3 regions of the Cupriavidus ulmosensis genome follow, and region 1 is predicted to be linked to each of the others. Evidence: predicted binding sites of a transcription regulator. Region 1 holds the regulator's gene; each other region holds the start of a gene.

Region 1 (10,347 bases):
AGGTCATGCACCGCTCGCCCCACGCCGTGGGCCCGGACCAGCTCGCCGTGGAAGCGGTGCAGGTGATGGAGGCCAACCGCATCAACCAGATGCTGGTGGTCGACGCCGACGGCCGCCTGGTGGGCGCGCTGCACATCCACGACCTGACCCGCGCCAAGGTCATCTGAGGCCGGCCACGACACATGCGGGAATTCCTGTCCTCCCTCGGCCGGCTCGGCATGCGGCTGCTGCCCCTGCTGCTGATGGCGCTGGTGGCCGGCAGCACGTTCTGGCTGGTGCAGGTCAATTCGCCGCGCGAGGCGCCCGCCGGGCCGGTCGGCGCCAAACACGAGCCGGACTACTACATGGTCCGCTTCTCGGCCACCGAGCTGGCCGAGGACGGCAACACCAAGATGCGCTTCACCGGCGACAAGATGATCCACTTCGCCGACGACCAGACCTACGAAGTGACCAGGCCGGCCATGCGCGCCTACGAGATCGGCCGCCCGCCGGTCACGGGCCATGCCGACCGCGGCACCATGAACGCCGAGGGCTCGGTGGTGGACCTGTTCGGCAACGCCCTGATCGTGCGCGCGCAGGGGCCCGACCCGTCCAAGGACCCACCCATGACGGCCGCCTCCGAGTATTTCCAGGTGCTGGTCAACGACGACATCGTCAAGACCGACAAGGCCGTCAAGCTCACGCGCGGGCCTTCCGTGATGACCGCCAACGGGCTCGTCTTCAACAACGTCACCCGCGAAGTACAATTGCTGGGTAACGTACACGGCACCATCATCACGGTCCCGCCGCCGGCCAGCCCCGCGGCCAGGCCGTGAGCAGGGCCTGACGTGGCCCCACCCGGAAACCGCCAGAGAAACGAAGCCGCCCGCGGGCCACAGCCGTCCGCGCCAACCGCCACCACGCCAATATGAATCCATTCCTGACGACATCGTCCTGTCGCCGCCGCGGCACGGCTGCCCTGATGACGGCCGCGGCCCTCCTCGGCCTGGCGCTGGTCGCGCCGGCCCGCGCCGAGAAGGCCGACCGCGACAAGCCGCTAGTGCTGGAGGCCGACAACGCCAGCTACGACGACGTCAAGCAGGTGTACGTACTGACCGGCAACGTGGTGCTGACCAAGGGCACGATGGTGCTGAAGTCGGACGCGGCGGAAGTGCGCACCGACCCCGAGGGCTACCAGTACGCGGTGGCCACCTCCAAGGGCGGCAAGCAGGCCTACATCCGCCAGAAGCGCGACAACGTCGATGAATACATCGACGGCTGGGGCGACCGCATCGAGTCCGACGGCAAGCAGGACCTGTCCAAGCTGATCGGCCACGCCCGCATGGCGCGCCTGGCCGGCGCCAAGCTGATCGACGAGATCCGCGGCGCGGTGATCACCTACGACAGCCGCAACGAGTTCTACACGGCCACCGGCGGCACCGACAACGCCACCGCGGGCAGCCCGTCAGGGCGCGTGCGCGCGGTGCTGTCGCCGCGCCAGGAGCAGCCCGCCAGCGGCGCCGCCGCCAGCGCGCTGCCGCTCAAGCCCGCGCCGGCCCCCGCCGCCCCCTGACCCCGCCGCAGCCGACCCACGGATTCACGCCTTCATGACCGCTACCTTGACCGAACCGTCGTCCGCGACCAACGTCCTGACCGAAAGCAGCACGCTCGTCGTGCGCCACCTGAAGAAGCGCTACGGCTCGCGCACGGTGGTCAAGGACGTGTCGCTCGACGTGAAGAGCGGCGAGGTGGTGGGCCTGCTCGGCCCCAACGGCGCGGGCAAGACCACCTCGTTCTACATGATCGTCGGGCTGGTGGCGCTGGACGAGGGCGACATCGTGCTCGACGACAAGCACATCAGCGGCCTGGCCATCCACGAGCGCGCCCGCATGGGCCTGTCCTACCTGCCGCAGGAAGCGTCGGTGTTCCGCAAGCTCAACGTGCAGGAGAACATCCGCGCCGTGCTGGAATTGCAGGTCCACGACGGCAAGCCGCTGGCCAAGGCCGAGATCGAGCGGCGCCTGGACACCCTGCTCGACGACCTGCAGATCGCCCACCTGCGCGACAACCCGGCGCTGTCGCTGTCGGGCGGCGAGCGCCGCCGCGTGGAAATCGCGCGCGCGCTGGCCTCCGCGCCGCGCTTCATCCTGCTCGACGAGCCGTTCGCCGGCGTGGACCCGATCGCGGTGGGCGAGATCCAGCGCATCGTCAGCTTCCTCAAGGCGCGCAACATCGGCGTGCTGATCACCGACCACAACGTGCGCGAGACCCTGGGCATCTGCGACCACGCCTACATCATCAGCGAAGGCACGGTGCTGGCGTCCGGACAGCCGGAAGACATCATCGCCAATGAGTCGGTGCGCAAGGTCTACCTGGGCGAGAACTTCCGCATGTAGCCGCGGGAGGGGCACGCGGGGACACCCGCGAGGCGGCGTTCATGCCGCCTTTCGCCCCGCAAACGATCACGGCGACGCCAGCGATAGCAATTTCCGTTCCACCAGTACGGAAGTTGGGCATAAAATAGCTCGCATGAAACCGTCGCTACAGCTCCGCCTCTCGCAACATCTCGCGCTCACGCCGCAACTCCAGCAGTCGATCCGCCTGCTGCAACTGTCCACGCTCGAACTGCAGCAGGAAGTGGAACAGGCCCTGACCGAGAATCCGCTGCTCGAACGCGAGAACGACTGGATCGAAAGCCCGCTGCGCGTGGCCGCCGACGGCTCGGTCAACCTGCAGAGCGCGCCCGCGCCGGCCCCCGCCGACGGCCAGGGCACCAGCGAGAACCGCGCCGACGGCGCCGCCGACAGCGAGGACAGCTACAGCGACAGCGGCGAGGACTACGGCAACGACTGGAGCCTGGACGACTTCGCCCGCCGCCCGCAAGGCGACGAGGACGAAAAGACCCCGATGCAGTTGCGCGACGCGGAGCCCACGCTGCGCGAGCACCTGATGGAGCAGCTCGCCCCGCTGAAGATCTCCATGCGCGACAAGGGCCTGGCCATCTTCCTGATCGAGTCGCTCGACGACGACGGCTACCTGAGCGCCTCGCTCGAGGAAATCTGCACGGAACTGCCCGAGGAGCTCGAATTCGAGCTCGACGAGGTGCACGCCATCCTCACGCTGCTGCAGAGCTTCGACCCCGCCGGCGTGGGCGCGCGCAACGCCGCCGAATGCCTGGCGCTGCAGCTGCGCCGGCTCAAGCATCCGCAGCGCGAGCTGGCCCTGACCATCGTCACCAGCCATCTCGAACTGCTCGCGGTGCGCGACTACACGCGCCTGAAGAAGGCGCTGCAGGTCGACGAGGCCGACCTCAAGGCCGCGCACGAGCTGATCCGCTCGCTCGCGCCCTACCCCGGCCATGCCTACAGCCGCCCCGAGGCCGACTTCGTCGTGCCCGACGTGTTCGTGCGGAAAATGAGCGGCGGCTGGATCGCGCAGCTCAACCCGGATGTGATGCCGCGGCTACGCATCAACGACATGTACGCGCAGATCCTGCGCGGCGCAAAAGGCGACTCCGGCGCGGCCGGGCTGCAGCAGAAGCTGCAGGAAGCGCGCTGGCTCATCAAGAATATCCAGCAGCGCTTCGACACCATATTGCGCGTCGCACAAGCGATTGTCGAACGTCAAAAGAACTTCTTCACCCACGGGGAAATTGCGATGCGCCCCTTGGTTTTGCGGGAGATTGCCGATACACTGGGTTTACACGAGTCCACCATCTCTCGGGTGACAACCAATAAATACATGGCAACGCCGATGGGGACTTTCGAGCTGAAGTACTTCTTCGGCAGTCACGTATCCACGGAAACCGGCGGCGCGGCCTCATCAACGGCAATCAGGGCGTTGATCAAGCAACTCATAGGAGCCGAAGACCCCAGGAACCCCCTGTCGGACAGCAGGATCGCCGAACTGCTCGGCGAGCAAGGCTTCGTGGTGGCCCGGCGAACCGTGGCCAAATACCGTGAAGCGCTGAAAATCCCTGCCGTCAATCTCCGCAAGACTTTGTAGCCGAGCCGCACCGCCTGCCTGGTGTGGCTCTTTCAGAAGGAGAAACGCTATGAACTTCAAGATCAGTGGACACCACTTGGACATCACGCCCCCGCTGCGTGAGTACGTGGAAACGAAACTGGAGCGTATCGTCAGGCATTTCGATCAAGTCATTGGCGTAAGCGTGCTGCTCTCTGTCGACAATACAAAAGAAAAGGACCGGCGGCAGTATGCGGAAATCAATCTACATCTCAAGGGCAAGGACATCTTTGTCGAGGCGCATCACGAAGACCTGTATGCCGCCATCGACGCACTGGTCGACAAGCTCGACCGGCAGGTGATTCGCCACAAGGATCGCGTGCAGAGCCACGACCGCGACGCGGTCAAGTACCAGATGGCCGCATCGCAGATGCAGCAATGACCGTGCCTGGCGGCCCGCCAAGGGGGCCGCCGGTGTCAGTCCCTTGAACCAGAACAAGCCGCGCCCGTTGCGCGGCTTTTTTGCGCCGTCCGCTTTCGTGTCCACCCTCGCGCCGGCGGCCGTTGCGCAATGCCACAAGGGGATTCCGCAACGCCCCGCCGCCGGTGTATGCTGCGCAATACATGAACGGTGGTTCAGCGATTCCGGGCATGCGCGCGGCACCGCTTCCGCGCACGGGCTATTGCGATGCACAAGGCGGGGGCGGGCCTGCTCTATAATGGCCAGACGCCCGACACCGGCATGGGACAACCGGTGCAATGCGGGTATGAGCCGGCACCAGCCTTTTCATCCCCTTTTTGCCTGGCGCGCCCCCCTGCCGGCCCCGGGCCTGCTTACTAGAAAAACCTGCGCATTCCACATGAATCGTTTGGCTAAATTGCTGCCACCCGGCAACATCAACCTCGACGTCAGCGTCACCAGCAAGAAGCGGGTGTTCGAACAGGCCGGGCTCCTCTTCGAGAACAACCACGGCGTAGCGCGCGCCACCGTGACCGACAACCTGTTTGCCCGCGAATCGCTGGGCTCGACCGGCCTCGGCGCCGGCGTGGCCATTCCGCACGGCCGCATCAAGGGCCTGAAGCAGCCGCTGGCCGGCTTCATGCGCCTGGCCGAGCCGATCCCGTTCGAGTCGCCGGACGGCAAGCCGGTATCGCTGCTGATCTTCCTGCTGGTGCCCGAGCAGGCCACCCAGCAACACCTGGAAATCCTCTCCGAGATCGCCCAGCTGCTGTCCGACCGCGAGATGCGCGAAGGACTCGCCACCCTGCCCACTTCCGATGCCGTGCACCAGTTGCTGACGCAATGGCATCCCTGATCCGCCTGGGCAGCCGCCACCCGGCACGCCGGGCGACGGCCCGCCCGGCCTGAAAGCCCGTCCCCCGAAAGTAGCCGCATGGAACTCACTGGCGTCACCTCGCAGTCGATCTTCGACGACAACGCAGCCGACATCAAACTCTCCTGGGTTGCTGGGCTGGAAGGCGCGGACCGCGCCTTCGACGTCGAGTTCGCGCGCGAAGCCACCTCCGCCGCCGACCTCGTCGGCCACCTGAACCTGATCCACCCGAACCGGATCCAGGTGCTCGGCAAGCCGGAGATCACCTACTACCAGCGCCTCGACGACGAGATGCGCAAGCGCCAGATGGGCGAGCTGATCCTGCTCGAGCCGCCGTTCCTGGTGATCGCCGACGGCATGGAGCCGCCGCCCGACCTGGAACTGCGCTGCACGCGCTCGTCCACGCCGCTGTTCACCACGCCGGTGTCCTCGGCCGCGGTGATCGACCACCTGCGACTCTATCTCTCGCGGATCTCCGCGCCGCGCGTGACCATGCACGGCGTGTTCCTCGACATCCTCGGCATGGGCGTGCTGATCATGGGCGAGTCGGGCCTGGGCAAGAGCGAGCTCGGCCTGGAACTGATCTCGCGCGGACACGGGCTGGTGGCCGACGACGCGGTGGACTTCGTGCGCCTGGGGCCGGACTTCATCGAAGGCCGCTGCCCGCCGCTGCTGCAGAACCTGCTCGAGGTGCGCGGACTGGGCCTGCTCGACATCAAGACCATCTTCGGCGAGACCGCGGTGCGCCGGAAGATGAAGATGAAGCTGGTGGTGCAGCTCGTGCGCCGCAACGACGGCGAGTTCGAGCGCCTGCCGCTCGATTCGCAATACCTCGACGTGCTCGGCCTGCCGATCCACATGGTCAAGATCCAGGTGGCGGCCGGCCGCAACCTCGCCGTGCTGGTCGAGGCCGCCGTGCGCAACACCATCCTGCGCCTGCGCGGCATCGACACGCTGCGCGACTTCATGGACCGCCAGCGCGCGGCGATGCAGGCCGACGTGGTCGCGCGCGGCCAGGGCCGGCTGCTCTGAAGCGCCGGGAGCGCGGGCGCGCGCGCGCAGAAAGCGCGCCCGCCCCGCGCGGTTTTTCATTTGCTTACATTGCTTGCGGGTCCAGGCCGTCAACGGCTTTGGGACATCGTCCGTTTTGTGCTGTAATGGGCATCGAGCCCACCCCGAGCCGCCGCGCCGACAGGCCGGCGGCCATGACGTTTTCCACAGCCAGGAGAGCAAGCATGAAGAAGATGATCGCGATGTGCGCGCTGGTAGCCCCGCTGTTCGCCAGCGTGGCGTTTGCCCAGACGGCTGCGGCCCCCGCCGCACCCGCCGCCCCCGCGGCGGCACCCGCAGCCGCCAACACCCAGCAGGACAAGATGAAGGCCTGCAACACCCAGGCTTCCGGCAAGAAGGGCGACGAGCGCAAGACCTTCATGAAGGGCTGCCTGTCGAACAAGCCGGCGGCGGCGCCCGGCAACAGCCAGCAGGAAAAGATGAAGGCGTGCAACAAGGACGCCACCGGCAAGAAGGGCGACGAGCGCAAGGCCTTCATGAAGGATTGCCTGTCCAAGTAAAAGGGCCGCCCTTGCGGCAAGGCACGCAGTCGAATGGCGAACCCCGGTTCGCCATTTTTCTTGGCGCCCGCGCCGTCATGACGGCGTCATTCCCCTGATGTTATGCTTGTGACGCTATGCGCATCATACTTATCACCGGAATTTCCGGCTCCGGCAAGTCGGTCGCCCTGAACGTACTGGAAGACGCGGGCTACTACTGCGTCGACAACCTGCCAGCGCAGTTCATCCCCGAGCTGGCGCGCTATCTCGCGTCCCAGGGCTACACGCATTTGGGCGTCGCCACCGACATCCGCAGCCGCGAATCGCTCGACCAGCTGCCGGGCACGCTGCGCGACCTCGCGGCCGAGCACCAGGTCCGCGTGGTGTTCCTGACCGCCAATACCGACGCGCTGGTGCAGCGCTACTCGGAGACGCGGCGGCGCCACCCGCTGTCCATGCGCACGGAGAAACCCGGCGCGGCCGGCGAGAACAATGCAGACAATGTCGCCGCTGCCGCGCCGCTCAACGACACCTCGCTGGTCGAGGCGATCGAGATGGAGCGCGAGCTGCTCAGCCCGCTGGCCGAGGCCGCGCACCGCATCGACACCAGCAACGTGCGCACCAACACGCTGCGCGCCTGGATCAAGGAATTCGTGCGCGAAGACGGCCTGCAGCTCACGCTGCTGTTCGAGTCGTTCGGCTTCAAGCACGGCGTGCCCAGCGACGCGGACATGGTGTTCGACGTGCGCTCGCTGCCCAACCCGTACTACGACCTCGCCCTGCGCCCGCTGACCGGGCGCGACGCGCCGGTGATCGACTTCCTGCAGAGCCAGCCGATGGTGCTGGCGATGGCCGAGGACATCCGCGCCTACGTCGAAAAGTGGCTGCCGAGTTTCATCGCCGACAACCGCAGCTACCTGACCGTGGCCATCGGCTGCACCGGCGGCCAGCACCGTTCGGTCTACATCGCCGAAAGACTTGCCAACTATTTCCGCGCGCATGGTAATGTGCTGGTGAGACACCGCGAGCTCGCGCCGGGCGGCTGATACACGCTGCCGCGCCCGCCTTCGCGGCCCGGCCCCGGCAGCCGGTGCCCGGCACCGCTGCCCGCCCGCAACCTTTGCTGGCTCAGCATGTCCTCACGCGCCACGCCCGCCGCACCCGGCCCATCCGCCTCGCCTTCCCTGTCCGCCACATCGGCGCCGCCCACGCTGGATAGCCTGCCGCTGTTCCCGCTGAACACCGTGCTGTTCCCCGACGGCCTGCTGCCGCTGCGCGTGTTCGAGGCGCGCTACGTCGACATGGTGCGCGCCTGCATGCGCGACCGCGCGCCGTTCGGCGTGTGCCTGATCGCCAGCGGCAGCGAGGTGGCCCGCCCCGACGAGCCCACCGTGCCGGAAACCGTCGGCTGCCTGGCCGACATCATCGACTGCAACATGGAGCAGCTCGGCGTGCTGCTGATCAGCACGCGCGGCCGGCAGCGCTTCGAGCTGCTCAGCTACACCGTGCGCGACAACGGCCTGCTGGTCGGGCAGGCCAGGCTGCTGCCGCCGGACATCATCGACTGCAAGCTGGAACTGCTGGGCGAATGCCTGGCCGTGCTACGCCGCATCGTCGGCGCGCTGCATGCCGAGCACCCGGGCAAGCTGCCTTTCTGCGAGCCCTTCCTGTGGGACGACCCGAGCTGGGTGGCGAACCGCCTGTGCGAGCTGCTGCCGGTGCCGCTCAAGGCCAAGCAGATGCTGATGGCGCTGCCGGACGCGGGGATGCGGATCGAGATCGTCCACAAGTACATGCACCAGCACCACATCCTGTAGCGAAGGCGCGAATAAATCTACTGCGCGGGCCGTGGCAGGCGCTGCGATTTCTTCGCACCTTCGGGGCGCTGATCAAACCATCAGAACAGGCCGCTTTGCGCTTGCGTTTCGAGCAGCTTGCGCACCGGCGCTGGCGTGCCGACTTCGTCCAGGTCGTCCAGCGAGATCCAGCGCAGCGCGGGGCCATCGCCGCCGTCGCGCATGGCCAGCGCGGTCATGTCCACGCGGATGGCGCGGATCAGCAGGCGGAAGTGGGTGAAGACGTGGGTGAGCTCGCCGACCAGTTCGGCGCGGCCGGGCGTGCCGAACGCGCGGGCGCGTTCGAGCGCGGCGTCCTCGGCCTGCTCGGCGTCGAAGGGCACGGTGTCGACCGGCATTTCGGGCAGGCTCCACAGGCCGCCCCAGATGCCGCTGTCGGGGCGCAGCGCGAGCAGGATCTCGCGGCCGCGCCGCAGCAGCAGCATCACGGTGCTGCGCTCGGGGATGGCGGCGCGCGGCTTGGGCGTGGGCAGCGCGGCGGTAAGGCCGTCGCGGCGCGCCACGCAGTCGGCGGACAGCGGACAGGCCGCGGCGCTGCCCAGGCAGGCGGGCTTGCCGCGCGAGCAGATGGTGGCGCCGAGGTCCATCAGGCCCTGGGTGTAGGACACCATGTCCTCGGACTGCGCGGGGCCTTGGGCGGGCAGCACCTCGCCGGCCAGTTGCCACATGCGGGTCTCGACCGCCTTGACGCCGGGATGTCCGTGGATGCCGAAGAACCTGGCGAACACGCGCTTGACGTTGCCGTCGAGGATGGGCGAGCGCACGCCGGCGCTGAAGGCCGCCACCGCCGCCGCGGTCGAGCGGCCGATGCCGGGCAGCGTCACCAGGACTTCGGGGTCGCTCGGGAACACGCCGCCGTGCTCGCTCATCACCGCCTTGGCGCAGCGGTGCAGGTTACGCGCGCGCGAGTAGTAGCCGAGCCCCGCCCACAGCGCCATCACCTCGTCCGCGCTCGCCTCGGCCAGCGCGGCCACGGTGGGCAGGCGGCCGACGAAACGCTGGAAGTATTCGATCACCGCGCTGACCTGGGTCTGCTGCAGCATGATCTCCGACAGCCAGATGCGATACGGGTCGCGCGTGTTCTGCCACGGCAGGTCATGGCGCCCGTGCACGCGCTGCCACGCCACCACGCGGGCGGCGAAATCGGTGGGAACACCGGCGGCAGGAACGCCGGCGGCGGGCCGGGCTACGGTGGCGGGAATATCGGCGGACAGGACGGCGGACTTGCGGGGCATCGGGGACGTGGCGGGCAAAGGCGGCGCCGGGAGCGGCGGCGCGTCATGATACCGCCTCCCGCGGCGCGGCCCGCGGGCCGCGCTGCTTCATGCCGCCTTCAGACTGCCTACAGACTGCCTTCAGGCCGCCGCCCGCGCGTGGCCGCTGCTCTCGGGCCGCAGGATCTGCCGGGCATAGGCTTCGATGCGCCCGCTGCGGTCGTCCAGGCCGTTGAGCACTTCCTCGAGCTGCGCGATGCGGCTCTCGAGCGTGTCGGTGGCTTCATGGATGCGCTCGATCGAATCGACGCGGCGGCGCAGCTGCTTCTGGTGCTCGCGCACCTGCGCCTCGAGCGGCGTCATCACCGACTTGAGCCAGATCTCGATGTCGCGGTTGAGGTCGCGGAAGGTCTCCAGCACGCGGCTGGCGATGGTCGAGAACGCGCTCTGC
Region 2 (10,347 bases), on a different contig from region 1:
GGCGGTACCGCATGGCCATCGCGTTCTGTTGTGTCGGGCGGCTCGCGCCGCGCTCACTCTTGTATTTCGCATGCCGTTGCCTGTCAAGGCACGGCATGCGCTGCTGCGTGGCGGAGCGCGGGATCAGCGCTTGCCGCCGAGGTTGCCGAGGCCGCCGAGCAATCCGCCCACCAGGCCCGTCACCGGCGCGAGCGGCTTGCTGCCGCCCGCGCTGCCGGCACCGCTGGTGCCGCCGCTGCTCGCGCCGTTGCCGCCGGTCAGTCCCGCGACGAGGCCCGTTACCGGGGCCAGCGGATTGCCGCCGGCGCCGGCCGCGCTGCCTGCGTTGCCTGCGTTACCGGCCGCGCCGGAGACCGCGCCCACCAGGCCGCTGACCAGGCCCGTGACGGGCGCGAGCGGATTGCCCGCGCCGCCGCCGGCCGCGCCGCCGAGATTGCCGAGGCCGCCCGTAAGACCACTGGTGAGACCGCTGACCAGGCTGGTGACGGGCGCGAGCGGGCTGTTCGCGGCGCCGCCGGCACCGCCACCGAGTCCGCCGAGACCGCCGGTAAGGCCGCCAACGAGGCCCGTGACCGGCGCGAGCGGGTTGCTCGTGCCGCTGCCGCCGCCAAGGCCGCCCGTGAGTCCGCCCAGCAGGCCGGTGACCGGTGCCAGCGGATTGCCGCCCGCGCTGCCGCTGGGGTTGTAGACCGCGCCGCCGAGGGCCGCCACCGTGGTGCCCGCGCCGGCCACGATGCCGCCGACGCCGGACACCACCGGCGTGTCGGTCTGCTTGACCGTGTTGCCGATCTGCGCGATGCCGCCGCCCAGCGTCGTCAGCAGGTTGTTCACCGGCGCGCCGAGGCCGGTGGCCGCGCCAAGCGTCTGCGTGGCGCTGGTGAGCTGCGAGGTCAGCGGCACGATCAGCTTGCTGACGCCGCCGGTGACTTGTTCGACCGGGCCCGTCGACAGCGCCTGGCCGAGCTTGCCGCCCACGCCGTTGACGGCGGTGCCGAGCTGCGACACCAGCGAGCCGACCGGCGTCGTCACCGCGCCCAGCGGTGCCAGCGGGCCGCTGCCCAGGCCGCTGACCAGCGCGCCCGCGTTGGTCACGGCGTTGCCCACCTGGCTCACCACGCCGCCGGTGCTGGCCACCGTGGTGCCGAGCGGGTTGGCGGCATTGGGCATGTTGCCCAGCCCGTCCTGCACGCCGGTGCCCAGCGTGCTCACCGCCGCGCCGAGCGAGCCGATCACGCCGCCCAGGCCATTCTTCGATTCGGTGGAGAGGATGGGCAGGTTGGTGTTCTTGATCTGCGTGCCGAGGTCGCTCACCACGTTGCCGGTGGTAGTCACCACGTTGCCGGCCTGGTTGACGATCTGGCTGGTCGGCGTCAGCGCGGCCGGCGTGGTGCCGCCGCCGTTGTTGCCACCGTTGTTACCGCCGTTATTGCCACCATTGCCGCCGCCGCTGTCGCCCCCGTTGCTGCCTCCGTTATTGCCGGCGTTGTTCCCGCTGTTGCTGCCGCCGCCCGTGCCCGTACCTGCGCCGGTACCTGCGCCAGTGCCCGCGCCGGTGCCTGCGCCGCTGCCGGTGTCCATCGACGTCGTGCCGCCGCCGCTGGCGCAGCCGCCGAGTGCCAGAAGGGTGCCGAGCAGGGTGGTGACGATGATCTGTTGAGTACGCATGACCTTTTCCTTTTTTCCCGTCGTTTAAATCACGGTGCGCATTGGCGCGTCGTGTTGCACTCCTTTGCGCAAAGGGTGTGCCAGAGCGGGCCGGCATGCGCGCGCGGCACCTGCCGAAATCTCTCCAGCCCTTGCCACGCATGGGTTTCGGGAGGATGAGACATGGCCGGAAAAGGACCAGACATGGGCCCCGCGCGGGGTCTTTCCGCGTTACGCGTTACGTAACGCGGCGGCCCGCGCACGGAACAACGCCGGCCTGCGGACCCCCGCCGCGAGAACGAAGGAAAGCCGGCGCGCGGAACGTCGCGAGGGAACACGTTACGTAGCACGTAACACGCCGGCGGCAGCGAAGCACCGCGGCCCGGCGCGCGCCACGCGGCCCGGCGGCGGCGCGCCGGGCCGCGTGCGGCAACGGTTTGCGGCGCGCCGCGCGGCTGCCCGGCGGCGCGTGTCCGGCGCGCGCCGGACGGATGGCACGCAGCTTGCGGTAATGGCATCCGACAAGCACCGCGCACGGCGCAACGCCAGCGTCGCGGGCCCGGTCCCCGAGCCAACCAAGAAAGCCGTTCGCAGAACAACCGCTAGCACAACCTTCCGCGAGGAAGACCAGGAGATCCCATGAAAGCGCAATCCGCCCCGATGTCGGCCGTGACCCTCGCCTGTGCTGCCGCACTCATGCTGCTGGCCGGCTGCTCCTCCGGCGGGTCCGGCAGCGGCGCCAGCCCCGCCACGCCGACCGCGCCCTCGACGCCGACCACGCCCACCACGCCGACCAGCGCTGACACGACGCCCACGGCGAAGGTCACGGAAGGCGTGGGCAACACGGTGATCGCCGCGGGCAATGCCGTGAGCGACATCGGCAAGCAGATCCAGAACACGCCGCTGCCGCTGGTGCCGGAAGCCACGCGCAACAGCCTCGGTGGCGTGGTGGTGAATGCCGGCGACACGGTCGGCGCGCTCGGCGCGGGCGTGCGCGACGGACTCGGCAAGATGGGCGCGGTGGCCGACCCGCTCGGCGTGACGGTGGCCAGCACCGGCAACGTGGTGCAGAAGGCGGGCGTCACGGTATCGAGCGCGGGCGATCTCGTCAGCAGCCTCGGCACCGGCCCGCTCGCGCCGCTGGGCGCCGTGACCACGCCGGTGGGCGGACTGGTCAACCAGGTCGGCGGCGTGGTGACGATGGCCGGCGGCACGCTCGGCCAGGCACTGTCGACCGGCCCGGTGGCGCAGGTGACGGGCAGCGTGAGCAAGGCCATCGTGCCGCTGACCACGCAGCTCACCGACGCCACGCAGATGGCCGGCGGCGCCACCGGCCTGGGCGGCCCGCTCGGCAACCTGCTGGCCACGCTCGGCAACTCGGTGGCCAGCGGCGGCAGCCTGATCACCAATACCCATGCCCCGATCGTATCCAGCTTCGGCGGCGTCGTGACCGAGGCCGGCAAGACCGTTGCCGCGGCCGGCGGGGTCGTGAACGGTCCCGGCTCGGGCAGCGCCACCAGCCCGCTCGGCGGCCTGCTCAACCTGCCGGGCCTCGGCGGTGCCGCCGGTGGCAGCGGCGGCGGCAATCCGCTTGGCGGCCTGCTCGGCAACCTGCCGGTCGTCGGCGCGGTGGCCGGCGGCGCGGGTGGTTCGGGTGGCAGCGGCGCCGCCGCGGGCGCCCTCGCGCCAGTGACCGGCCTTCTCGCGCCCGTTACCGGATTGCTCGGTGGCTTGCGCAATACGGCAGGGGGCGCTGGCGGAAATGCCAGCGGCGCGCTGCCCGGATTGCCGAATCTGCTCGGTGGTCTGACTTCACACTGATAAAAGTTTTATTTAATTCTCTATTGATTTCGCCTTTATGGTGCGCAGTCGTCCTTACCCCGCGGCTGCGCATCCTTTTACACCGCTGCGCCGGATGGCTTCATCCGGATGGGTGTGGCATCCGGCGCAATTAGTGGTTTTGCTCTTTAAAAACGCACTGTTTTCAAACGGCCGTCAGCCATTAAGCTGAAACAAATATAACCCGAAGGGGGGGTATGGTTGATACATGGCTTTGAACTATAAATTCTCTCACCAGCGTTACTGCTCGATACTAGCCAGGCCAAAAGAGCCCGGCGGTGTCGGAGGGGTAAGCGGACGTTGGGTAACTAAACCTATACGGAGTGACATCATGAAAAAGGCTTTGGCGGGCTTCATCAGGGACGAACGGGGTGCTACTGCAATTGAGTACGGGTTGATTGTGGGGCTGGTCGCATTGGGGATCACCGTGGCTGCAAAGGGACTGGCTACCGATATTGGTACCTTCTTCCAGGCTATCGGCACGAAAATTACAACTATTCTCACCTGATCTAGGTGCTTACCCTTATTGCCGCACTATTCTGCGCGGCGATCATCTGGACCGATTTTGCTTATCGAAAAGTGCCCAATGCCGTGCTGATTGCCGCTATGGCGGCGGTCGGCCTGGCGTTCCCACTCGGCTTGATTCCGGAGCCGGGTCTCGCCTCTCGATTGCTCGGATTCACACTCGGCCTGCTAGTCATGCTGCCTTTCTATGTGCTCGGGCAGATGGGCGCAGGTGACGTCAAATTCTTCGCCGTGGCGGGTCTGCTGACCGGCCCGGTGGGGCTGGTGACGGTGTGGGTCGTGGGCAGCCTGCTGGCTTTCGTGCACGCCTTGCTGGTACGTGCGCGGGAGACGGTGGTCGTGAGGGTATGGGCAGACCATGTGGCGGGCTTGCTGCGGCGCTTGGCAGGCACCGCGCCATCGGTCTCGACAGGGCAGGCAAACGAGGTCAGGGGCATTCCATATGCCGCTTACCTCGCGGTCGGTTTGCTGGTCTGGATGATGCTCGGGAAGTAGGTGTCGCAGTCCGCGCCACCGGTTCGGCGCAAGAAGAACTAAAGCACAACCGGGTGAAGTATGTCATTGCGGGGAAATCACGCCGTGCGGACGCGCTCGTCCGGCGCGGCCGCGCTCGAATTCGCCATCGTATTGCCGATCTTGCTGGCAATGGTGATCGGCATCGTCTATTTCGGGGTCGTCCTGGCGATGCAGCAGGTGCTCACGCTTGCTGCCGAGGAAGGCGCGCGCGCGGCCCTGCGCTATCCCGCAGGGGCCACCGGCAATAACGCCGCGGCAACGCAGGCGTTAAGAGTGAGCGCGGCCTCGGCGACCGCCCTTGCCACCTTGCCGGCATCCATCCGGAATGCCGTTTCTTCCAGCAACGTTGCGCAGACCGTCACCTGCGCGAACCCGGGCGGCTCGGTCTGCGTCAAGGTCACTCTGAACCTGCCTTCCGGCGCGATCCTGCCCGTCGTGCCGGGCGTGCCGATGCCCGCCACGCTCACCGGCAGCGCCACCGTGCAGCTTGCTCCCGACACATGAACACCAGACCGCCGAGGCCGCGGCCTGACGCGCCTGCCCGCATGCGGCGAGGCCGCGTGCCGCTCAACCGAAACAGAGAGTCCACATGACCAGCAAACAGATTCGCGTGTTCGCCATCGCGCTGCTCGTCCTCGCGCTGCTGCTGGCGCTGCTGGCGTGGCGCGTGGCGCGCACGCCGGCCAAGCCGGCGGCGCCGGTGGCCGCTGCCGCCGAGCTGCATGCCGTGGTGATCACCGTCAAGCCGATCGAAGCGGGCAAGCCGGTTCCCGCCGACGCGCTCAAGGTCGAGCAGCTGCCGATCAACCCGACCGGCGCGTACACCGACGTGGCGCGCGTCGCCGGGCAGATCCCGCTGGTCGGCATCGGCGCCAACGTGCCCGTGCTCGAAAGCCAGTTGCTTGCCGGGCTGGCTTCACAGGTGAAGGAAGGCGAGCGCGCGGTGGCCGTCGCCGTCGATGAGGTGATCGGCGTGGGCAACCAAGTGCAGCCCGGCGATTTCGTCGACGTGTTCGCCGTGTTCCGCCGCGACGGCCAGGAGATCGAAGGCAGCCAGGCGCGCCTGCTGCTGGCGCGCCTGCGCGTGCTGGCCTACGGCGCGGGCACCGTGATCGAGACCGCCAAGCCCGCCCCGGACCAGATGATGGTGCGCCGCGAGGGCGCCAAGACCGCCGTGCTGGCGGTGCCCGTGGCCGACGTCGGCAAGCTGGCGCTGGGGCAGCAGAGCGGACGCCTGCTGCTGGCGCTGCGCAATCCGGAAGACGGCAGCGTGCCGGCCGAGAACCTGCTTGCCGAGCCGGCGCCCGCGCTGCAGGCCCGGCTGCCGGCCGGCGCGCCGGCCGTGCTCACCGCGTCCGACCGGGCCGTGGCCGGGGTGGCGCTGGCAAGCCTGGCCGGCGTGGCCGGCCCCGCCCGGCGCGAGCAGGCCGCGCCCCGGCCGGCGCCGGCGGCCGCGTCCGCCGTACCGGCGCCGCGGAGCCGCATGGCGAGCAGCGTGGCGCAGAACAGTGTCGAGGTGATCCGCGGCGGCAAGCGCGAGATCGAATGAAGCAAGGCCCCGCGGCCGTCCATGCGTGTCACGCTGGCGAGCCGCGGCGCTTTTCGGACAGTCATACTTTCTGGATAGCCGATTGATGAAATCCCTTCTTGCCGGCGCAGCCACCCTTGCCGTCTGCTGCGCCGTTTCCACCGCCTGGGCGCAGCAGGCGGAGAGTCCGCGGGAGCTGCGGCTCGTGGTCGGCAGCCAGCGGCAGCTGCAGCTGGCCCAGCCGCTGGAGCGCGTCGCCATCGGCAATCCGGCGGTGGCCGACGCCCTGCTGCTGAAGAACCGTGCCGGCGCCAACGGCGTGCTGGTGGTAGCCAAGAAGCCCGGCGCGACCGACCTGATGGTGTGGACGCGCGGCGAGCCGGCGCGGACCATCCATGTCCAGGTGGACGCCACCGAGGCCGAGGCCGACGGCGCCGGCGTGGCCGTGTCGGGCGCGGGCGCCGACATCAGCGGCCAGTCGCGCGATGCGCAGTCGGCCTGGCGCGCGCAGCAGCTGGCGCGCGCGGCCACCGCCGGCGCGGAAGGCAAGGGCAGCATGGTGGCAGACCGCTCGACCATTCCCGTCAGCGGCACCGTGCAGGTGGACGTGAAGGTGGTGGAGATCAGCAAGACGGTGCTCAAGGAGGTCGGCTTCAATTTCTATCGCAACAACGGCGGCTTTGCCTTCGGCACGTTCGCGCCGTCGTCGCTGAACAAGTTCACCTTCACGCCGGGCGCGAACGGCACCGGCTCGCTGAGCACGGACGTCAGCCTGCCGATCAGCAGCGCCTTCAACCTCGTCGCGGCGTCGTTCTCGCGCGGCATCTTCGCCAACCTGAGCCTGCTGGAAAGCAACGGCATGGCGCGCGTGCTGGCCGAGCCCAGCCTGGTGGCGCTGTCGGGCCAGAGCGCGAGCTTCCTCGCCGGCGGCGAGATTCCGATCCCGGTGCCGCAGGCGCTGGGCACCACCACGATCCAGTTCAAGCCGTTCGGCATCGGCCTGAGCGTGACGCCCACGATCCTGTCCAAGGACCGCATCGCGCTCAAGGTGGCGCCCGAAGCGAGCGATCTCGATCCCTCGCGCGGCGTCTCGATCAACGGCACGCTGGTGCCCGGCATCGTCACGCGCCGCGCCGACACCACGGTGGAGCTGGGCGACGGCGAGAGTTTCGTGATCGGCGGCCTGGTCAGCCGCAACACGGTCAGCAACGTCAGCAAGGTGCCGTTCCTCGGCGACCTGCCGATCATCGGCACCTTCTTCCGCAACCTGAATTTCAACCAGGAGGACCGCGAGCTGATGATCGTGGTCACGCCGCGCCTGGTGCGCCCGCTGGCCAAGGGCGCGGCGGCGGTGGCCGCGGTCACCGAGGACGGCCGCACCAGCGGCAACCCCAATGTGTGGGGCTGGTACGTGCTGGGCGAATACGTCGATCCCACCCTGCCGGGCTTCTCGAAATGAATCCCGGCGCGGCGGACGAAGGCACGGAGCGGCAGGCGCAGATGGGCTATTTCCTCTTCAACGCGGCGCAGCCCGAACCACGGCAATGGCTGTCGGCCGCGCTCTCCAGCCTGGGCCAGCTGGCGGTCGAGCCCGGCCCGCAGGACGTGTTCCTGGAACAGATCGCCACCATCAACCCGGGCATGGTGTTCCTGCATTTTTCGCGCGAGCAGGCGCTGGCCTCGGGCCGGCTCGCCGAGCAGGTGACGCGGCTCTATCCGGGGCTGCCGCTGGTGGCCGTGGGCAATGCCGGCGAGCCCGAGATCATGCTCGCGGCGCTGCGCGGCGGCGCCAAGGATTTCATCGACATGACCGCGCCGCCGGGCGGCGCGGTGGAGATCGTGCGCCGGCTGCTGACCGCGCGCGGCCAGGCCGAGCCCGCGCGGCGCGGCAAGGTGGTGGCGGTGCTGGGCGCGCGCGTGGGCGTGGGCGCGACCACGCTGGCGACCAACCTGGCCGCGGCGGTGCGCAAGCGCTGCCACGGCGAGGTGCTGCTGATGGACCTGGGCCTGCCGGCGCGCGACGGCTCGCTCTACATGAACATCAACCCCGGCTTTCATTTCGTCGAGGGCGTGCGCAACCTGCGCCGCTTCGACCAGGTCTTCGTGCAGACCGCGCTGGCGCGCCACGGCAACGGCGTGGTGGTGCTGCCGCTGCCGGCCACGCTGGCGGAGCTGCGCGACATCTCCTTCATGGAGGCGCTGGGCCTGCTCAACCGCCTGCGCGCGTTCTTCGACCTGCAGGTGGTGGACCTGGGCGGGTTCAGCAACATCGAGTTCATGGCGCACCTGGTCAAGGCCGCCGACACGGTGCTGCTGATGGTGGACCAGGGCGTGGGCGCCATCGTCTCGGCGGCCGAGCTGTTGCAGGAGCTGAAGAAGCGCGAGGTGGAACGGGAAGACCTGCACCTGCTGGTCTCGCGTTTCGACGCGCGCCTGGGCGTGGATGCGCAGCAGATCGCGCAACGGCTGGAGGCCACGTCGGTCGGCACCTTGCCCGACCGGCGCGAGCCGCTGGTGCTGGCGCTCAACCGTGGCGTGGTGCTGGCCGACGACAGCCCCGCCGATCCGTATGTCCGTGCCGTTGGCCAGCTGGTGGACAAGCTGGGATACCGTGCCGGCACCGCAAGCGAAGCCGGCTTGCTGGGCCGGGTAAAAGAAAAGCTGCCCGAAGCGCTGCGCGCCATGCGCGCGTTGCGCACTGAGCGGGCTGGGAACTGACATGTCGCAAGCCATTGAATTCTCCGACAACGCCGCCGCGCCGTTTCCTGCATCGCAGGAATTCCAGAACATCAAGGAGGCGGCCCACGAGCACCTGCTCACCCGGATCGAGGAGCTCGGCGCGGAGTTCGGGCGCTGGTCGCGCACCGCGATCAACCGCTTCGTCGACCTGGAGCTGGAGAGCTTCACGCGGCTGCGCCGGATCCCGATCAACGAGGTCGAGCTGCACCAGATCGCCGAGGCGCTGACCAAGGAGCTGGCCGGCTTCGGCCCGATCGAGGACCTGCTCAACGATCCGGCGGTGGAGGACATCCTCGTCAACGGCCACCTCGACGTGTACGTGTCGCGCCACGGCGTGCTGGAGCGCATCCCGGTGCGCTTCGCCGACAACGGCCACCTGCTGCGCATCGTGCGCCGCATCCTCGCGCCGATCGGGCGCCGCCTGGACGAATCGAACCCGATGGTCGACGCGCGCCTGCCGGACGGCGGCCGCATCAACGTGGTGATCCCGCCGCTGGCGCTGGCCGGCCCGGTGGTGTCGATCCGCAAGTTCCGCAAGGACCCGCTCACGCCGGCGGACCTGCAGGCGCTCGGCACCATGAGCCCGGAGGTCAGCGAACTGCTCGAAGCCGCGGTCAAGGCGCGCTGCAATATCCTCGTCAGCGGCGGCACCAGCTCGGGCAAGACCTCGCTGCTCAACGCGCTGGCCACCTTCGTGCCCGACGGCGAGCGCGTGATCACCATCGAGGACACCGCCGAGCTGGCGCTGAACCACCCGCACGTGGTGCGCCTGGAGAGCCGCCCCGGCGGCTTCGAGGGCACCGGCGTGGTGTCGATCCGCGACCTGCTGCGCAACAGCCTGCGCATGCGGCCGGACCGCATCATCGTGGGCGAAGTGCGCGGCGGCGAAGTGCTGGAGATGCTGCAGGCCATGAGCACCGGCCACGACGGCTCGATGGGCACGATCCACTCCAGCAGCCCGCGCGAATGCCTGTACCGGCTCGAGATGCTGGCCGGCTTCGCCGGCTTCCAGGGCAGCGAGTCCAGCCTGCGCCGGCAGATCGCCAACGCCATCGATTTCATCGTGCAGATTGGCCGGCTCTCCAACGGCAAGCGGCGCATCCTCTCCGTCACCGAGGTGACGGGCCTGGGCGACAACATCATCTCCACGCAGGAGCTCTATCGCCACGAGCCCTATACCGGGCCCGACGGCATCGAGGTGGACCGCTGGCTGTCGCTGGGCATCCTGCCGCATTCGCCGAAGCTCGCGCGCATGCGCCCGGCGGCCGGCTTCGGCCTCGACGACCGCTTCGATGTCTAGCGCTGCCCTGGCCGTCGCCGCGGCCGCGCTCGTGGTGCTGGGCCTGGGCCTGCTGCTGCTGGCCAGCGCCCGCGCCCGCGCGCAGGACGAGAGCGCGCGCGCCTTCCTGCGCGCGCAGACCGAGCAGGTCAAGGCACGCTACGCGGCCGCGCCCGAGCCGCAGGCCGGCAAGAAGCGCAACGACCTCGGCCGGCGCTGGGAAGAATTGCTGCGCCGGGCCGACCTGGCGCCCACGCGGCGCGCCTACTCGCTGGCC
Region 3 (10,347 bases), 330 kb from region 1:
CGCGCGTGCCAGCTCGATCGCCATCACGTCCAGCATGGGGCTGCCGGAGGTCGCGCCGGGAATGGTGCCGTAGAGCCGGCGCGCCTCCGCCAGCGACTGCTCGGCGGCGGCGTTGCGGCCCAGGCGCTGGTCGGCGAAGGCCATGCCGTAGTACAGCGCCGGCACGCGCGCCGGCGCCGCCGAGGGCAGTTGCGCCTGCAGCGCGGCGCGCACGTTCTGCAGGTCGCTCGGCGTGGTTTCCTGGATGATGCGCGAGCGCACGCGCGCGAACTCGTATTCGGGCGTGCTGCCGACGTGGCGCACCGCCACGTGGCTGACGCGGTCCTGCATGTCGGCGATGCGCTCCGAGGTCAGCGGGTGGGTGCGCACATAGGCCGGCACCGAGTTCTCCGAGATGCCCATCACGCGCTGCAGGCGCTTGAAGAAGTCCGGCATACCCTGCGGGTCGAAGCCCGCCGCGGTCATGATCTGGAAGCCCACGCGGTCGGCCTCGCGCTCGGCCCCGCGCGAGAACGACAACTGGTTGGCGACCGCCGCCGCCTGCCCGCCCATCGCCAGCGCCGAGGCCGCGTCGCCGCTCTTGGTGGCGGCCAGCCCGGCCAGCACCATCGACGCCAGCGAGATCCACATCGACTGGTCCTGCGAGGTGATGCCGCGCGCGATGTGCCGCTGCATCACGTGGCCGATTTCGTGGCCCAGCACCGAGGCCAGCTCCGACTCGGTCTCCGACTGCACCAGCAGGCCGGTATGCACGCCGATATAGCCGCCGGGCAGCGCGAAGGCGTTGATGGTGCGGTCGCGCACCGCGAACAGCTCGAAGCCGGTGGCGAAGGTGCCCGAGCCGGTCGAGCCCGAGATGTTCTGCCGGCGCGCCGCCTGCACCAGGCGGTAGCCGAGCGCGTTCAGGTAGTCGGCCAGCAGCGGGTCGACCACGTAGTCCGGGTCGCGCCGGATGTCGCGCATGATGTGCTCGCCCAGGCGCCGCTCCATGTCGGGCGTCAGCGATGCCGTGGAAGGGTCGCCGAGGTCGGGCAGCTGCACGCCGCTGCCCTCCACCACGGTGTTGTTGGTGCGCAGCCCAAACTCGGACTTCTGCCCCGCCTTCACGCTGCGGTTCAGGTTGTCGTAGACCTGGTCGCTGCTGTCGCCGCCATAGACGGCGTCGGCGGCCGTGCGCGCCGGATCGTTGAGCAGCGCGCGCTGCTGCGGCCACGCGGGCAGGGCCACCGTCAGCGCCAGCAGCGCCGCGAGCGAGCGGCGCGCCAGGCTAGCCGAAGCGCGGGAAATGCGGGAAGCGGCGGCGCGGGCATGCCGCGGATGCATCCCAGGCGATGTCGGGCAGGCCTGTCGGGCGGGCGAGGAGAGCGCTCCGCGGAGCGTTGGATTCTTGCGCATCTTGCTATGATAGCGGCCTCCGGAAACCATTCCCATCGGGCGCGCCCAAGGCGGGCCCGACAGGTCCCCGATGCCGCCCAGGCCGCGCGCCAACTGGCGCGGCGGGCCTACGGCCAGTCCCCGGCATTGCCGCAACTCCCCTTCGATTCCCGCCCACGCCATGAGCCAGCTCACCCACTTCGATTCCGCCGGACAAGCCCATATGGTCGACGTCGGCGCCAAGGCGCACAGCCACCGCGCGGCCCTCGCCACCGGCACCATCACCATGCTGCCGGCCACCTTCGCGCTGGTGCGGGACGGCAACGCCAGGAAGGGCGACGTGCTCGGCATCGCCCGCGTGGCCGCCATCATGGCCACCAAGCGCACCTCCGACCTGATTCCGCTGTGCCATCCGCTGGCGCTCACCAAGGTGGCGGTGGACTTCGCCCTCGACGAGGCGGCCTCCGCCGTGCGCTGCACGGTGCGCGCCGAAACCCACGGCCAGACCGGCGTGGAAATGGAAGCGCTGACCGGCGTGCAGGTGGCGCTGCTGACCATCTACGACATGTGCAAGGCGGTGGACCGGGGGATGGTGATGGGCAACGTGAAGCTGCTGGAAAAGCATGGCGGGAAGTCGGGGGATTGGGTGGCGGGCGGTTGAAGCGCGCCGGAACACGGTCCGACGCGTGGGATCACTCCCGCGCCGGCCATGTATCGTATCCGTTGCGTGCGCGTCTGGTTTTCTTACCGTGCATGACACGGTCTTACGGCCCGTGCCATTCCGCTGTAACAAGCGTAACGCCGCATTTCGCCAGCCGCGAGGCACGCGCCACATCGGGAAAATTGGTATTCAATGCAGTCAGGGAGCGCTGTTGTGCTACCCGCGGGGCGCGGCCCCGCATCAATCCAAGGTGAGCAAGATGAACGGGCGTAGGGTTGGCCAGATAGTGCTGGTGTTGGCGGCGCTGGGTGCGAGCGGAGCCGCTTTGGCGGCCCGCGGCGGCGGGTGGCACGGCGGCGGCGGATGGCATGGGCATGGGGGAGGATGGCACGGCGGGTGGCATGGCAACGTGGGGGTCGTGATCGGCCCCGGTTTTGGCTATGGCTACGGCTGGGGCTACCCGTATCCGTACTACGCTCCGCCGTATTACTACCCGCCGGTGGTCGCGGTGCCGTCGGCGCCGCCGCAATACATCGAGCAGGGCCAGGACGGCCCGGTCGACATGGGAGGCGGCGCGGGTGCCGCCGCGCCGGCGCCCGAGCAGGCGTTCTGGTACCACTGCAGCCAGCCGGACGGCTACTACCCGTACATCAAGGCGTGCCCGGGCGGCTGGCAGAAGGTCCCCGCCCAGCCCCCGGCCTGACGCGATGCCGCTGTGGCATGCGACGACGCGCGGCACCGCCGGTGGCCGCGCGAGACGATTTGTTGACCAGTATCGAGGTACCCAGATGAAAGCGTTCACCCGCCCGGGCCTGTGCAGGCGGCCCGTTCTGCTGGCTTTGCCCCTGGCCGCGCTGGCGCTGGCCGGCTGCGCCGTGATGCCCAGCGGCCCGAGCGTGATGGTGCTGCCGGGCACGGGCAAGAATTTCGACCAGTTCCGGGCCGACGACTATAGCTGCCGCCAGTTCGCCTTCGGGCAGGTCGGCGGCGTCACCGCCAACCAGGCCGCCACCGGCAGCGCGCTCGGCAGCGCGGCCGTCGGCACCGCGCTCGGCGCGGCCGCCGGTGCGGCGTTCAACGGCGGCTCCGGCGCGGCCGTGGGCGCCGGCGTGGGCCTGCTGACGGGCGCCGCGGTCGGCGCGGGCAATGCGCAGGCGTCCGGCTACGGCAGCCAGCGCCGCTACGACGCGGCCTACGTGCAGTGCATGTACGCCAGCGGCCACCGCGTGCCGGTCTATGGCCAGATGATGTCCTCGTCCCCGCGGCCGCCGGCGCCAACCTACTACTATCCGCCTCCGCCGCCGGGCTACGCGCCCCCGCCGCAGTAAGCGGCGCCTGGCCGCCACGCTGGTCCCCGCATCCCGCGCACGCGCCGGCCCCGAGGCCGGCCGCGGCGCGGGATGCGTCTATGCGGGGCCATCCTCTGCATCGCCTTCCGCATCATGGGCCGGCGCCGGGCCGGGCCACGCCTTGCTGCGCGCCTCGACCCAGTCGCAGAATTCCCGCGGCCGCGCGGCCGCGTCCACGCCGGCGCAGGCACGCGCCACCTCGGCGAACTGCCGGGCCTCGTCGCCGGCGTAATAGAAGCGCAGGCGCTCGAGCCACGCACGGCCCTGCGCGGGGTCGCCGGTCAGCGCGAGCAGCCACGCGGTGCGCGCGATCAGCGTCGGCGTGGGCAGCAGGTGGACCGCGGCGATATGCGGGCCGAGCAGTTGCGCGGCGTTGGCCGCGGTGATGACCGCATCCTCGGCCGCGTCGGACTCGGCCGCCTGGCGGAACCAGCGCTGCGGCATGGGCAGCGCGGCCCGGTGCCCGGCGTGCGCATACTCGCGCGCCTCGGCGCGGCGGAAGTCCATCCACATGGTCGCGAGCACGGTGGCGGACACACCGGCGAAGACCAGGCCCGCCAGCACCGCCGCCGCGCGCGGCAGCCGCGCATGGCCGAAGCCGGACGGCTCCAGCCAGCCCAGCATGAAGCAGAACGGCAGCAAGAAATACAGGTAGTGCAGCGGGTACTCCAGCATCGAATGCGCGCCCAGCATCGCCAGCCACGTCAGCACGAGGACGGTCTGCGCGCGCTCCGGCGCGTCGCCGCGCCACAAGCGCCGGTAGACCACGCGGCCCAGCCACGCCAGCAGCGACAGCAAGGCGCCGGCCGCGCCCACGATGCCGGTCTTGGCCAGCAGGTCCAGCACGGCGTTGTGGGCATGCAGCGACATCTCCACCCTGACCCCGACCTGCGCCATCTGCTGGAACTGCGCCCAGCCGAACTCGCCCCAGCCCACACCGAGCCACGGATGCGCGCGGAACATCGCCCACGCGTGCGCCCACAGCGCGCCGCGCGCCGAAAGCTGGTCGGCGCCCTGCAACTGCGCCACCGTGTCGAACAACCGCCAGCCCATCGCCTGACCCGCGCTCTTGATCGCGGGCTGCAGGACCAGCAGCATCGCCACCATCGCCACCGCGGCGAACACCAGCCCGGCCGGGCGGCGCATCGGGTTGGGCCCGCGCTGCCGCACGCCAGCGCCGGCGCCCTGCCCCCACGCCAGCCACGCCGCCACCAGCGCATAAGCCGCGGCCAGACCCACGTGCAGCACGCCCGTGCGCGAACCCGACAGCACGATGCCGCTCTCCAGCAGCAGCACCGCCGCCAGCCACGCCGGCGCGCGCAGCCAGCCGCGCGCGGCCAGCCACACCGCCGCCGCCAGCGCCAGCCCCTCGACCGTGGCCTGGTGATTGGGCTGGTTCAGGTTGCCCCACAGGCGACGGTTGTCATCGTAGAAATAGGTCGACACCAGCCCGAACGTATCCGGCTCCAGGCCGAAGACCTGCACCCACTGCGCCAGCGTGCCCAGCAGCCCGGCCACCAGCCACGCGGTGGCCAGCGTATCGGCCAGCGCCTGCCGCTCCTGCGCGGACGCCGCCCGGCCCTGCCGCCACGCCGCCCACATCACCGCGGCGGCCAGCGCCAGCGTCAGCTCGGTGATCAGCCGGCTACCGGGAACATCGGCCATGCCAACGAGGCCCTGCGCAATGCCGGTGGCGATGAGCCAGAGCGGGAAGAGGATGATCCAGGGGAATCGGGCCGGCTCCGCCCGACCGGCGAGGCCGCCGGCCTGCCGGGGCGTCACGGCCCCCAGCACGATCACGGCAAGCGCGAACAACAGCGCGGCAGTCCATTCGCCATAGAAGGTGGCAAGCGGAAGCGTGTGCCGCGAGACCAGCAGGGGCACGACGAGCGCGGCGGCGAGGAAACTGAGGGGAATGGCTGACCGGGAGGGCAGCATGCGGGTGCCTTGTTATGCCGGGTTGGCAAAAGGCGGATGATAGCTTGGGGGATGGGAAAAGAAAAAGCGCCCCAGGGGGCGCTTCGCTATCTCACTACGAATTGGTTAGATCTTGGGGCGATATTGCGCATCCAGCGTTGACGCTGCGCCAATCGACCAAGTGGCAGCACCGACATCGAAGCTCCCCGTCAGGACCAATGTCTTACCCGCCAGATTCTTGGGAACATTCGAAGCAGCGGCCGCATATGTGATCGTGACATCCGCGGTCTGCGGCGTGGCACCCACGGCGCTGGTTCCCTTGACCCCCACCTTCAAGACCAGGGGGCTGGTGATAGCGGTGTCCACCGGAACGCCCAGCGCGGCGGCACCGGCAGCCGTGGTGCTGTCTGCAGTGCTGATATCACCGTTGGAAGCTGCAAGTGCAATGGCCGTCTTAATCGGACCGGCCAAGCTCAGGCCTTCCGTCGCCTTTGCCTTGATGGTGTAATCCTGATACTGCGGAATCGCAATCGCCGCCAGGATACCGATGATCGCAACCACGATCATCAGTTCGATCAGCGTAAAGCCCTTCTGGACACGGCGGCCCAGTTTCTTCAGTTGAACCCGTTGTTGCATGATTGACCCCTCGAAGGAATTTTGGATACAAATAGAAACATCTTGTTTCATGTGATGCTGCACAATCTTTAGCAGTTTGCGTGCCAGCCCGGCGCCCCTTGAACTCTCGTTGGCAGGTGACAATTTTCGCCACTTCAGAGCACTCCTAGCTTTGACAGCGCGCAAATTTTGTCACTTGCGATGACGCAGACAGTCAGTAAACCGAGGGTTTCGCTTAATTCAGTACGAAAGCACACTGAATTCACAACCAGATTCCTGTCTCGGAAAACGCAACGGGCGGCTCCAGGGCCGCCCGTCCCGCGGTGCGACAAGAGCACCGCCCCGCCTGATCGCGATCCCGCCCCTGCGAGCGGGACCGGCATCAGGCCGTCACGCCGGCTGCGCCGCGCGCTTCTGCATCAGCTTGCCGATCACCACCACCAGCGCGGCGCCGACGATGCCGAACACCAGGTGTGCGTGCGGCACGTGCATTTCGAACCAGGCGGAGTCGACCGGATCGCTCACCAGCATTTCGCCGGCGAGGTAGCCCAGCAGCGCGGCGCCCAGCACGATGATGATGGGGAAGCGGTCCATGACCTTGAGCAGGATGGTGCTGCCGAACACGATCAGCGGGATGGACAGGCCCAGGCCCAGCACCAGCAGCATCAGCTGGCTGCCTTCCGGCCCCTTCTGGGCGGCGGCGGCCACGGCAACCACGTTGTCGAGCGACATCACGAGGTCGGCGATCAGGATGGTGCGGATCGCGGCCCAGATATTTTCCTTGGCGGCGTGGCCTTCTTCCTCGTCGTCGCCGGTCAGCAGTTGCACGCCGATGTAGACCAGCAGCGCGGCGCCGACGATCTTGAGGTACGGCAGGCTCAGCAGCTTGACCGCAGCCACGGTCAGGATCACGCGCATGACGATGGCGGCGGCGCTGCCCCAGAAGATCGCTTTCTTCTGCTGCGCGGGCGGCAGGTTGCGCGAGGCGAGCGCGATCACCACGGCGTTGTCGCCGGAGAGCACGATGTTGGTCAGGATGATGGATCCCAGCGCGATCCAGAATGCGGTGGAGGACAACAATTCCACGGTAAAGCTCCTCGAGTTTCTTGAATTATGGTTCGAACGCCGCATGGCGACGGGCGATGCGCAACCGATGATGTTCAGCCAACGACAAAATTCGGATGTCTGATTTTTCAGACATGAGATTTACCGTATCAAGCTTTCGATTCGGTTTCAATCGCCTTCCCGCCCGCCTCGGGAGATACCCTAGGTTCCTGGCGTCCCAGAATGACGCGCCCCCGCACGAAGGCGGGGGCATCGGTGGCCAGCGGCGCGGCTGCCCTGGGGCAACCGCGCGCCGGCCCGGTAATTCTCCCGCCCTCGCGGGCGGGATTCACCAGACAGCGGCGATTACAGGATCGACTTGAGCAGGCGGCCCATTTCCGACGGATTCTTGGTGACCTTGATGCCGCAGGCTTCCATGATTTCCAGCTTGGCCTGCGCCGTGTCGGCACCGCCCGAGATCAGCGCGCCGGCGTGGCCCATGCGCTTGCCCGGAGGCGCGGTCACGCCAGCGATGAAGCCGACCACCGGCTTCTTCATGTTGTCCTTGATCCATTGCGCGGCGTTGGCTTCGTCCGGACCGCCGATTTCGCCGATCATGACCACGGCGTCCGTTTCGGGATCGTCGTTGAACATCTTCATGATGTCGATGTGCTTCAGGCCATTGATGGGGTCGCCACCGATGCCCACTGCCGACGACTGGCCCAGGCCCAGCGCGGTCAGCTGGCCCACGGCTTCATAGGTCAGCGTGCCCGAGCGCGACACCACGCCGATGCGGCCCTTGCGGTGGATGTGGCCCGGCATGATGCCGATCTTGATTTCGTCCGGCGTGATCAGGCCAGGGCAGTTCGGTCCGAGCAGCAAGGTCTTCTTGTTGCCCTTACGCATCTTGTCCTTGAGCTCCATCATGTCGCGCACGGGGATGCCTTCGGTGATGCAGACCACCAGGTCCAGGTCGGCGTCGACGGCTTCCCAGATCGCGGCGGCGGCGCCCGCGGGCGGCACGTAGATCACGGAAACGGTGGCGCCGGTGGAGTCCTTGGCGTCCTTCACGCTGGCGTAGATGGGAATGCCTTCGAAGTCTTCGCCGGCCTTCTTCGGGTTCACGCCCGCCACGAAGGCGTTCTTGCCGTTGGCGTAGTCGCGGCAGCCACGTGTGTGGAACTGGCCGGTCTTGCCGGTGATGCCCTGGGTGATGACCTTGGTGTCTTTGTTGATCAGAATCGACATGCTGTAATCCTTTGCTTGGCTCGTAGCAGCGCGGGGCCAGGCCCGGCGCGCCGCTCGCGTTCGCGTTTTGTTGGCGTTCGTGCGTCTTGGCTTACTTGCCCGCGGCCGCGGCCACCACCTTCTGGGCGGCCTCTTCCATGGTGTCGGCAGCGATGATGGGCAGGCCCGAGTCGGCCAGCATCTTCTTGCCGATCTCTTCGTTGGTGCCCTTCATGCGCACGACCAGCGGCACGGACAGCGACACGGCCTTGGAAGCAGCGATCACGCCCTCGGCGATCACGTCGCAGCGCATGATGCCGCCGAAGATGTTGACCAGGATGGCCTTCAGGTTCGGGTTCTTCAGCATCAGCTTGAAGGCTTCGGTCACCTTCTCGGTGGTGGCGCCGCCGCCCACGTCGAGGAAGTTGGCCGGCTCGCCGCCGAACAGCTTGATGGTGTCCATCGTGGCCATCGCCAGGCCGGCGCCGTTCACCAGGCAGCCGATGTTGCCGTCCAGCGAGATGTAGGCCAGGTCGAACTTGGAGGCTTCGATTTCGTTGGCGTCTTCTTCGTCCAGGTCGCGGTAGGCGACGATTTCCGGGTGGCGGAACAGGGCGTTGGAGTCGAAATTGAACTTGGCGTCGAGCGCGATCACCTTGCCGTCGCCGGTCAGGATCAGCGGGTTGATTTCCGCCAGCGATGCGTCGGTTTCCCAGAACGCCTTGTACAGGCCTTGCAGGGCCTGGCGGGCTTGCGCCACGCTCGCGTCGGGCACGCCGATCTTGCGCGCGATGTCGTCGGCATCGGCGTCGGCCAGGCCGGTGGCCGGGTCGATGATCAGGGTGTGGATCTTTTCCGGGGTGTGGGCAGCGACTTCCTCGATGTCCATGCCGCCTTCGCTGGAGGCCATCAGGGCCACCTTCTGCGATACGCGGTCCACCACCAGCGAAACGTACAGTTCCTTCTTGATGTCAGCGCCTTCTTCGATCAGCAGGCGGTTGACCTTCTTGCCTTCCGGGCCGGTCTGGTGCGTGACCAGGGTCATGCCGAGGATGTTGGTGGCGTAGGTCTTGACCTCGTCGATGCTCTTGGCCACCTTCACGCCGCCGCCCTTGCCGCGACCGCCCGCGTGGATCTGCGCCTTGACGACCCAGACCGGGCCGCCCAGTTGCTCAGCAGCCTTCAGGGCCTCTTCGACCGAGAACGCGGGGATGCCGCGCGGAACCGGCACATTGTATTTGCGCAGGATTTCCTTGCCTTGGTACTCATGGATATTCATGCGTGTTTCCTTTCGGGTAGGCGTAAAAGTGTGGAGATGGAATCTCGGCGTTTTGCAGGCCGTGCGGCTTAGCCGGAGGTGCCGGTGAGCCTGCGGGAGTCGGCGCCGCCGTCGGCGGCGGCGAGCGCCTCCGCTGGCTGCGCCGCCGGGATCGGGGACCCTTCGGCCCTGATCCTCGGCTTCGGCTGGTGACCATACCAGCGCGGGTAAAACTGGCGCACCACCTCACCTTCGAAATGCAGGGCATGGCAGCCGTGCAACTGGTAAGGCGGTTCGGGATTGGTGTCTTCGGTGCCGGCGTCGCGGATGTTGAAGACGTCGCCGGCGAAAGCCTGGATCGCGGTGGTCGGCAACACGCCGGCCAGCTCGGTCAGGTGGGTGCAGCCGGCCACGCCCGACAGGCGCTCGCGCACCGCCTTGCGGAAACCCTTCATCAGGTTCAGGCCGATCAGCTTGCGGTAGGCCGGGCCGATGGTGTCGCACTGGCCGGGATACGGCACCCAGTCGGAGCACGCCTCGGCGTCCACCACGTTCATGCGCAGGTCGATGGTGACGCGCAGCCACAGGTCGTGCAGCGGCTGGCCGACCGGGCGCACGCCGCCGCCGGCCAGCGGAATGTCGCGCGGCTTGGTGTCGGTCAGGCGCGCCTCGATGTCCCACAGGCCATCGTCCCTAAGATAGGCCTCGGCCGTGATGGCACGGCGATGGCGCAGGGAACGGTTGACGGGCGGGGAAAGCGGCATAACACCAGGCTGGAGCGGGGGAACAGGCGGCTAATGGATATGACCAGGAACGGCTTAACAGACACGACTCAGAACGACTCAGGACGGCTGGGCCGGGAAACCGCAGGATTTTAACATGCCGCACAAGTTTGACCGGGA

The links. Region 1 encodes sigma-54, which starts transcription at its own class of promoters, with help from an activator protein. Its sites were predicted from a motif close to TGGCANGNAANCTGCTTT; they were not measured.
Region 2: a site for sigma-54 is predicted at 2,137-2,154, ahead of ACWTPI_RS32590 (collagen-like triple helix repeat-containing protein). Genes of this name have one in related genera too.
Region 3: a site for sigma-54 is predicted at 6,006-6,023, ahead of ACWTPI_RS03720 (pilin). Genes of this name have one in related genera too.

What each region holds. Positions count from the first base shown of each region.
Region 1 covers NZ_CDRMWP010000001.1:488,323-498,669, reverse strand. The annotation lists gene ACWTPI_RS02270 (KpsF/GutQ family sugar-phosphate isomerase) at 1-167, shown strand, start outside; gene lptC (LPS export ABC transporter periplasmic protein LptC) at 183-815, shown strand; gene lptA (lipopolysaccharide transport periplasmic protein LptA) at 908-1,552, shown strand; gene lptB (LPS export ABC transporter ATP-binding protein) at 1,587-2,375, shown strand; gene ACWTPI_RS02250 (RNA polymerase factor sigma-54) at 2,509-3,984, shown strand; gene hpf (ribosome hibernation-promoting factor, HPF/YfiA family) at 4,034-4,384, shown strand; gene ptsN (PTS IIA-like nitrogen regulatory protein PtsN) at 4,803-5,258, shown strand; gene hprK (HPr(Ser) kinase/phosphatase) at 5,337-6,308, shown strand; gene ACWTPI_RS02230 (PsiF family protein) at 6,512-6,847, shown strand; gene rapZ (RNase adapter RapZ) at 6,964-7,872, shown strand; gene ACWTPI_RS02220 (LON peptidase substrate-binding domain-containing protein) at 7,960-8,643, shown strand; gene mutY (A/G-specific adenine glycosylase) at 8,724-9,917, opposite strand; gene ACWTPI_RS02210 (dynamin family protein) at 10,038-10,347, opposite strand, start outside.
Region 2 covers NZ_CDRMWP010000002.1:2,901,682-2,912,028, reverse strand. The annotation lists gene ACWTPI_RS32595 (collagen-like triple helix repeat-containing protein) at 124-1,665, opposite strand; gene ACWTPI_RS32590 (collagen-like triple helix repeat-containing protein) at 2,284-3,465, shown strand; gene ACWTPI_RS32585 (Flp family type IVb pilin) at 3,815-3,991, shown strand; gene ACWTPI_RS32580 (A24 family peptidase) at 3,997-4,503, shown strand; gene ACWTPI_RS32575 (TadE/TadG family type IV pilus assembly protein) at 4,564-5,028, shown strand; gene cpaB (Flp pilus assembly protein CpaB) at 5,114-6,073, shown strand; gene ACWTPI_RS32565 (type II and III secretion system protein family protein) at 6,159-7,511, shown strand; gene ACWTPI_RS32560 (AAA family ATPase) at 7,553-8,770, shown strand; gene ACWTPI_RS32555 (CpaF family protein) at 8,772-10,091, shown strand; gene ACWTPI_RS32550 (type II secretion system F family protein) at 10,084-10,347, shown strand, end outside.
Region 3 covers NZ_CDRMWP010000001.1:813,721-824,067, reverse strand. The annotation lists gene ACWTPI_RS03745 (M48 family metalloprotease) at 1-1,323, opposite strand, end outside; gene moaC (cyclic pyranopterin monophosphate synthase MoaC) at 1,556-2,035, shown strand; gene ACWTPI_RS03735 (hypothetical protein) at 2,445-2,738, shown strand; gene ACWTPI_RS03730 (glycine zipper family protein) at 2,824-3,363, shown strand; gene ACWTPI_RS03725 (Wzy polymerase domain-containing protein) at 3,442-5,322, opposite strand; gene ACWTPI_RS03720 (pilin) at 5,428-5,937, opposite strand; gene ACWTPI_RS03715 (TerC family protein) at 6,307-7,002, opposite strand; gene sucD (succinate--CoA ligase subunit alpha) at 7,327-8,208, opposite strand; gene sucC (ADP-forming succinate--CoA ligase subunit beta) at 8,300-9,466, opposite strand; gene ACWTPI_RS03700 (DUF2889 domain-containing protein) at 9,535-10,209, opposite strand.